Regions from separate parts of the Pseudoalteromonas sp. 68 DY56-GL68 genome, predicted to be linked through region 1. Evidence: predicted binding sites of a transcription regulator. Region 1 holds the regulator's gene; the other holds the start of a gene.
The links. Region 1 encodes sigma-54, which starts transcription at its own class of promoters, with help from an activator protein. Its sites were predicted from a motif close to GTTGGCACGNNNNTNGNNT; they were not measured.
Positions count from the first base shown of each region.

Region 1 (4,168 bases):
CTGCGTAACTGTTTACAAAATTCTTTATCTTTTAGTCTATCAGCAATTGTTGATAAGGTCTTTAAATGAAGTTGGCAGTCTCCATCAGGTACAATGAGTGCAACAAAAATATCAACAGGGCGGTTGTCAATTGCATCAAAGTTAATTGGCGATTCGCTCACTATAATAAACGCATGTGGTTTATCAGCACCCGACATACGACCATGCGGAATAGCAATGCCTCTACCAATTCCTGTACTCCCCAACTTTTCTCGATTGAGTAAAGCATTAAGAATATCTTGCTGCGATAGATGAGGAAGCTGCTCATGAGCTAGTTCGCTGATAAATTCGAGAATTCTTTTTTTGCTATTAAAAAGGACCGCAGCTTTGCTGCAGTCCTGGCTAGTAAGTGAACTAAGTTTCATAATTTAGTGTCGAGCTAATTTCTCTTTGTGTTTAATAACTTGGCGATCAAGCTTATCAATTAGCGAGTCGATGGCCGCGTACATATCTTGATGCTCTGTAGAGGCAAACAGTTCGCCTCCGTTTACATGTAAAGTTGCTTCTGCTTTTTGACTTAATTTTTCTACATCTAGAATGACATGAACATTATTAATATGATCAAAATGCCTTTCTAGTTTCGCAAACTTGGTGTTTACATAGTCTTTTAATGAATCTGTGATTTCTACATGACGACCAGTTAGGTTTAGTTGCATAAGCATTTTCCTTCTATGTAAAACGTCTAAATCAAGCTTTTACGCTGATTAGACGGCGGTATTGCTAGAGACTCTCGGTATTTTGCAATTGTACGTCTAGCTACTTTAATTCCTTGCTCAGCCAATATATCTGCAATCTTACTGTCACTCAATGGCTTCGCTGAGTTTTCTGCGGCAATAAGCTTTTTGATTAAAGCGCGTATTGCCGTTGATGAACACTCGCCACCATTTTCTGTGCTGACGTGGCTTGAGAAGAAATATTTCAACTCAAAAATACCCCTTGGGGTATGCATATATTTTTGCGTTGTTACCCGTGAAATCGTCGATTCATGCATTTCGACCATTTCAGCGACATCATTTAGCACCATCGGCTTCATCGCCTCTGGGCCGTGTTCAAAGAAAGCCTGTTGTTGTTGAACAATACAGTTCGTTACTTTTAATAAAGTATCATTCCGACTCTCTAAGCTTTTAATAAACCACTTAGCTTCTTGCAGATGAGAGCGAATAAACTGGCTGTCACTGCTTGATTTTACAGAGCGTGACATAGCCGCATACTGGCTGTTTACTCTGATCTTTGGCATACAGTCAGGGTTTAGCTCAACCACCCAACGACCTTTAACTTTTTTTACCGATACATCAGGTATGACGTATTCAGACTCTTCACGTACGATGCTATCCGCGGGCTTAGGGTTCAAGCTATGGATAAGCGTCATCACTTCTTTAAGCTCGTTTTCTTTAAGCTTAGTCTTTTTCATCAAAGTACGATAGTCGCGACTTGCTAATAATTCGATGTGCTCAGATAAAACCATTTTAGTTTCAGCCAAATAAGGTGTATCTGCATCGAATTGACGAAGTTGTATACATAGGCACTCTTGTAAACTGCGAGCACCAATACCGACAGGATCAAATAGCTGTATTCTTTTTAAGACCGCTTCGACTTCATCAAGTTCTATTTCTTCTTCATCATCATTTTGATTAAAGCTTTCAACAATATCCTCACAACTCACAGTTAAAATACCTGAGTCATCGATAGCTTCGACTATAGCAACAGCAATTGCTTCGTCGGTCGGACTAAATGGAGTCAACTGTAGTTGCCACATCAGGTATTCATGGAGAGTTTCGGTTGACGCACCTTGGTAAATAGACTCATCTTCTGGCATTGGCCCTGACGAGGTTGAAGGGGCTGCACTCATGTACTCATCCCATGTGACATCCATTGCTAGGTCGTCACTGACGGTATCTTTATTGAGTGCATCACTGCTTTCTTGCTCGTATTCACTGGGTGCTTCTTCTGCTGTAGCTGTGACTTGTGAATCATCAGAGTCAGATTTTTGTTCGTTTTTACCGATCGCTTCTTCATTATAATCCGCTTCTTCTACTTCAAGCAGAGGATTACTATCAAGCGCTTCTTGTATTTCTTGCTGGAGATCCAATGTACTAAGCTGCAATAAGCGAATGGCTTGTTGCAGTTGTGGAGTCATTGTAAGTTGCTGGCCCATGCGCAGCTGTAATGATTGCCTCATGTATCCCTAACAATCCTTTTAAATCATTGATTGATACTACTTTGAGTAAATATCAATATGTTGTCATTATTGTAAGTCTAGCAGATGCTCTAGTCGGTGGTGTATTGGTTACAACCTGAATTGCTCGCCTAGATAGACATCGCGTACCGTTTGGTCTGCTAATACGTGTTCAGGCGTGCCTGATGCAATTAGCTCCCCATGAGAAACAATGTAGGCTTTTTCACAAACATCAAGGGTTTCTCGAACATTATGGTCAGTTATTAGTACACCGATACCACGGTTTTTCAAATGCTCTATAATTTTCTTTATATCTAACACTGAAATTGGATCAACACCAGCAAAAGGCTCATCTAGCAGAATAAATTTTGGATCTGCGGCTAATGCTCGCGCGATTTCAACACGGCGACGCTCGCCTCCTGATAGCGCCATACCTTGGCTATCTCGGATGTGCTGAATACTAAATTCATCAAGCAGGTTATTGAGTGTTTCTTCTCGTTGCTGTTTTTTAAGATCTTTGCGTGTTTCAAGAATCGCCATCAGGTTTTGGTAGACTGTCAACTTTCTAAAAATGGATGATTCTTGAGGTAAATAGCCAATACCTAATCGAGCACGATTATGCATGGGTAATAAAGTGATGTCGTTGTCATCAATGCTAATTTTACCTTTGTCGCTTGGCACTAGCCCAACAATCATATAAAAGGTGGTGGTTTTACCTGCACCATTAGGACCTAGTAAGCCGACAATACTGCCTGCTTCGACTTCTAGTCCCACATTTTTGACAACTTGGCGGCCTTTATAGCTCTTTGCTAGCAGCTCTGCTTTTAATGTACTCATGGCTGGCCTTTATCATCTTTTTTATTATCAACAGGCACTAAGATTGTATGCACACGATCCGTTGAGTTTTCGTCTTTTTCAGCACTAATTAGCTGTTGTTCCATGTCATAAGTTATACTTTTTGCGCTGACTTTTTGCCCTGCTTGTGTCACTTGCGCATCGCCAACTAATGTGAGTAAACGCTTTGCTACATCGTAACGAACTTCGTCTGCGCTGGCGCTCATAACCGTGCCATCTTCTTGTTTTTCTTCAAAGTAGGCTGGCTTACCTGTGGCAATGATAAGTGAAACAGTACCATCAACTTCACCTGCATGTGCTTCTAGGCGATCTGCGGTAATACGACGATTACCATGGGTTATTTCTACATTTTCTTCAAAAATCCCTACACCATTTTTTAACTGACCTACTTGGCGATCTGAGCTAATGCTGATAGGAGTACCCGCTTGGTCTGCAGCAGCGCTTGAAAACGCAATCAATAAGCTTGGGATTAGAAGTAATTTTTTAAGTTTATTGGTCATAGTATATGGTTCGTGTATGGTTAGTTAACTCGACGATTTCGGCTTTTAAATCGGCTTTTAAACCTTTACCGGTAATCTTTAAGTTTGGGCCTGTTAATGTAACAGGTTGTTTTGAGTACATGGTCATTTTTTCAATATCGACATTGATATTTTCTGCGTTGATATCTTCAATCATGCCATTATGAGTTAGGTTTTTTGCAACAACGTCACCTTCAAAAATGAGTTGATCGTTTTCGTACAAGGTAGCCTCTTTTGCTTTTACCTGCCAAACCTGTTGATCCCCATAAATGGTAAAAATAGGCTGCTCAAAAAAAGTAAATCCTAATTGCTGGTATAGCTCCATTTTAGCCGCAGCGACTTTATGGCTGATGTTACCTTGCTCATCATACGCAGTTTGCTTTAGCGCAATGGCGGTGTAATCCGGTGTTGCGATTATCTCGTCTTCACTGTTTATTGCGTCTGTTGGTTGGCTAAAGTACGGATACCATAACCAGATCATGCAACAAACAAAAACAATACTCAGTAAAATACGGGCTATATTCATGCGCTGGTTCCATCAGTTGTTAACGCTTTCGCGTTTTCCAGCATTAATAAATCA
Region 1 covers NZ_JAOCZL010000024.1:35,371-39,538, forward strand. The annotation lists gene ptsN (PTS IIA-like nitrogen regulatory protein PtsN) at 1-404, opposite strand, end outside; gene hpf (ribosome hibernation promoting factor) at 408-695, opposite strand; gene NYF15_RS19370 (RNA polymerase factor sigma-54) at 722-2,218, opposite strand; gene lptB (LPS export ABC transporter ATP-binding protein) at 2,327-3,052, opposite strand; gene lptA (lipopolysaccharide transport periplasmic protein LptA) at 3,049-3,570, opposite strand; gene lptC (LPS export ABC transporter periplasmic protein LptC) at 3,560-4,114, opposite strand; gene kdsC (3-deoxy-manno-octulosonate-8-phosphatase KdsC) at 4,111-4,168, opposite strand, start outside.

Region 2 (4,168 bases), on a different contig from region 1:
ACACGTACATCTATGCGTGCATCAGCCTATCCAGGAGAGGATAAAGATAAGTTAGCAACCCCTGAGGATCTTATGCCTACCTACCTTTACCTAATGAGTGATGATTCAAAAGATATCAATGGTCAATCTTTAGATGCGCAACAAAAATAAGTTCAGTGCTGTTGATGTATGATTTACCAATAAAAAACCTTACTCGCGAGTAAGGTTTTTTATTCGCGAGTATTTAACGACGCTTAGGCTGCTTAACGCGTTGATTATGCTTTTTAACCGCTTTACGTATTTGGTTTATCTTGGCTCGTTTTTCTTTACGCTTTTCAGGTATAACTGATAACTTTGTTTGCGTTTCACGACCCAATTGAACAGTTTTACGTAAATAGTTAACTGTATCCAGATCAAGCTCTGCCCAACCACCTTGAGGCAAGCGTTTATCAAGCTCTAACTTACCGTAACGAATACGAATAAGACGAGATACTTCCACATCTTGTGATTGCCACAAACGGCGAACTTCGCGGTTACGCCCCTCGGTTAAGGTCACATTGAACCAACGATTTATTCCTTCACCACCTAATGGTTTAATATTTAAAAATTTTGCAGGTCCATCATCCAGTTCAACGCCTTTGGTTAAGTTACGTAAAGTCTCATTCGTTACTTCACCAAATACCCGTGCAGAATATTCTCGCTCAACTTCATAGCTTGGATGCATAAGGCGATTAGCAAGCTCACCATCATTGGTAAACAGCATTAATCCAGCGGTATTAATATCCAGTCGACCTACTGCAATCCAACGCTCACCGTCTACTTTAGGAAGACGATCGAACACAGTACGACGACCTTCAGGATCTTTACGAGTACATAACTCGCCTTCAGGCTTGTTATACATAAGCACACGACAAATCCGATCAGCTTTATCTTCAACTTTTACTACGTGTCCATCAACACGAATTACATCAGTTGCTTCAACACGATCGCCCAAACGGGCCACTTTGCCATTTACACTTACTCGATTTGCATCGATGTATTTTTCCATCTCACGGCGTGAGCCCACGCCAGCACGGGCCAATACTTTTTGTAACTTTTCAGTTTCTACATTACTCATTCAGATAGTTCTCTCACAGAAGGATCACTCAAAAGCTGGTTAATTTTACTTTCCTGTAGTTCAGGTAACGGTGGTAATTCATCTAAACCAGCTAATGAAAAATAGTCTAAGAAAGCGGATGTTGTAGCATACAAAGCCGGACGTCCTGGCACTTCTTTGTGGCCTACAACCCTTATCCACTCTCTTTCTAATAAGGTTTTAATAATCCCTGAGCCAACAGTAACACCTCGTACTTGTTCAATTTCACCACGCGTAATGGGCTGTCTGTAGGCAATAAGGGATAATGTTTCTAATAGTGCTCTTGAGTATTTAGGTGCGCGCTCTTGCCAAAGATTTGCAAGCCACGGAGCTAAGCTTGCGCAGGCTTGAAATCGATAACCACTGCCAACTTCAACTAATTTTATGCCGCGTGTTTGATAATGAATTTGAATATCTTCAATTGCATTATTAATGCGTGGCATAGAAACGCTTAAATCAGCCAATACTGTCTCTTTCAAATGACGTTTAGATAAAGGTTTACCTGCTACAAAAATCGCGGCTTCTATGATTTCGACTAACTGTTCATCACTAATACGTTTTGTGGCCATCGTTACTATAGGTCATTTAAATCACTAACGCTCTATTATGACAGAAGTCTTGCTAGGTTGGAAAAATTATTACAAAAAAAGCCAGTGTAATACACTGGCTACAAACAATGTTTATATTTGAGCTAAGTTACGAGCTCTTTTTAACCATGTCTAATGCGTCATCCTCAGCAACGTCACTACCATGCTCAGTGATATAGTTGATAAATTCATTACGGCTTACGCGCTTATCTTTATCACTGTCCATATAACCAAAGTGGTTGGCAATATCGTCATCGTCGGCTTCTTCAATCGAAATATAACCATTTTTATCGTTATCTAACGATTTAAAATCATTTTCGATCGGGTCAAATTTAGCGATTTCAGCTTTAAACGCCGACTCAGAAACCTCACTATCCTCAGCAACCTTACCGGTATTAAGCTGCATATAAGCATTAAACTCAGTTGGACTGATTTGTTCATCCATGTTGGTATCGATATTTGAAAAATGCGCCCAAATTGCATCATCATCGGCCTCTGTTTTAGAAATGTAACCATCGTTATCATTATCTAAACTGCCAAAATCGCTGTCTATTTTTGCTAAAGAGTTGCTTGCAGAGCATGCTGATAGACTTAGAGCTGCTAAAATTGTTGATGCTAAAGTTAACTTGTTCATAAGACATTTCCTTGTAGTCGATTAGATTCACTTTGACTAATACAAGTTGGATGCCAAAACATCTTGCCAGCTAAAATCAAGCACTTAGAGAGCAGTTAAGTTAAGGTTAAGCCTATGATTCAGCAAGCTTTTCATGGGGTACTGTAATTTTTTCATAAAAAAAGCGCTCCAAAGAGCGCTTTTTACAACTTATTTAATATAGCTATTAGATAGCCGCGTTTTGGTAACGCTTAACGAACTCTGTTACTGCTTCGCCATTACATTTTAAGGTATTTAAGTTACCAATCTTTTCACGTACAGGTGTTAAACCTTGTTTAAGTGCTGTAATACAAAGCTGAGTTTCTTTTTGCTGATTCTTAGCAAACACTTCAACTGACACTATAGAAGCCGCCTTTTGTGATTGTGCTTTTTTAGCAATGTCGCGAATGTCGACACCATTACACTCAATACTTTTAGAAAAGCGCGACATCGCAATACCATGCTTTGTCGCTTCTTTACGTGCAGCGGTAAACCCTTCGTTCGCACTCAAACTGCATAACTTCGATTCAATACGATTATCAGCTGAGAAATACTGTGGATTGCTTGCCAATGAGCCAAATGAGATACATGCAAGAGAAAGCATCACTAATTGTTTTTTCATGGTTTACCTTTTAAGTGTACATAATTTGAACGGTTTAATTTGCGCGCATTATATAAACAAAAAAGAACAAATCAATTAAATATATTATTTAATATTTTAATTAATATCGAGTTAACAATGCGTTTAACTAAACCCCCCAATTGATCAACATTTAAACAGTGCATTTTTCTTTCTTTGCTCATGAATAGCACCACATTTGATGGTAGAATTACGTTACTTCCTTTAAAGAAAAATAAACTAAGGTGCATGATGAAGGTTATCTCGTTCAACATTAATGGACTTCGCGCTCGCTTACATCAACTACAAGCGGTGATAGATAAACATCAACCAGATATCATTGGCTTACAAGAAATCAAAGTTCATGATGAAGCTTTCCCACTCGAAGATGTGCAAAAAATGGGTTATCACGTTTATTTTCACGGTCAAAAAGCCCATTACGGCGTGGCAATGTTATGTAAACAAGAACCTAAATCGGTAGTGAAAGGCTTTGCAACTGATACTGACGAGTCACAACGTCGTATGATCAGCGTGACTGTAACCCAACAGAATGGCCGTGACTTAACTGTTATGAACGGTTACTTCCCACAGGGCGATAATATTGCTCACGAAATTAAATTCCCTTATAAACGTCAGTTCTATAAAGATTTAATGACTCACTTAGAAGTCAATCACACCCCTGAAGAAGATGTTATTGTAATGGGCGATATTAATATTTCACCAACTGATCTCGACATTGGTATTGGTGAGCCAAACCGTAAACGCTGGTTAAAAACAGGTAAGTGTTCTTTCCAACCAGAAGAGCGTGAATGGTTAAGTACATTATTAAACTGGGGCTTTAAAGATACCTTCCGTGAACTTTACCCTGAAAAAGTTGAACAATACTCGTGGTTTGATTACCGCTCAAAAGGTTTTGATGACAACCGAGGCCTACGTATCGATGTAATTTTAGCAACTCCAGCCCTTGCTGAGCGTTGTGTTGAGTCTGGTATCGATTACGAATTACGTGGTATCGAAAAACCTTCTGATCATGCGCCAATTTGGTCAACATTTAACGCATGATAGACACACTGCAATGGCAGCTCCCTTTGTGGAGCTGTGTGGCTCTAATACTTTGGCTCAGCTTTGATAAACAAAGCGCATCACAATTATTGGCAACGCCAATAAGACAAGTTGGTGTGCTCGCATGTGCTTTA
Region 2 covers NZ_JAOCZL010000021.1:505,957-510,124, forward strand. The annotation lists gene NYF15_RS16705 (YciK family oxidoreductase) at 1-150, shown strand, start outside; gene rluB (23S rRNA pseudouridine(2605) synthase RluB) at 224-1,096, opposite strand; gene scpB (SMC-Scp complex subunit ScpB) at 1,093-1,683, opposite strand; gene NYF15_RS16720 (EF-hand domain-containing protein) at 1,811-2,335, opposite strand; gene NYF15_RS16725 (exonuclease III) at 2,541-2,975, opposite strand; gene xthA (exodeoxyribonuclease III) at 3,225-4,034, shown strand; gene NYF15_RS16735 (energy-coupling factor ABC transporter permease) at 4,031-4,168, shown strand, end outside.
Region 2: a site for sigma-54 is predicted at 2,375-2,393, ahead of NYF15_RS16720 (EF-hand domain-containing protein). Genes of this name have one in related genera too.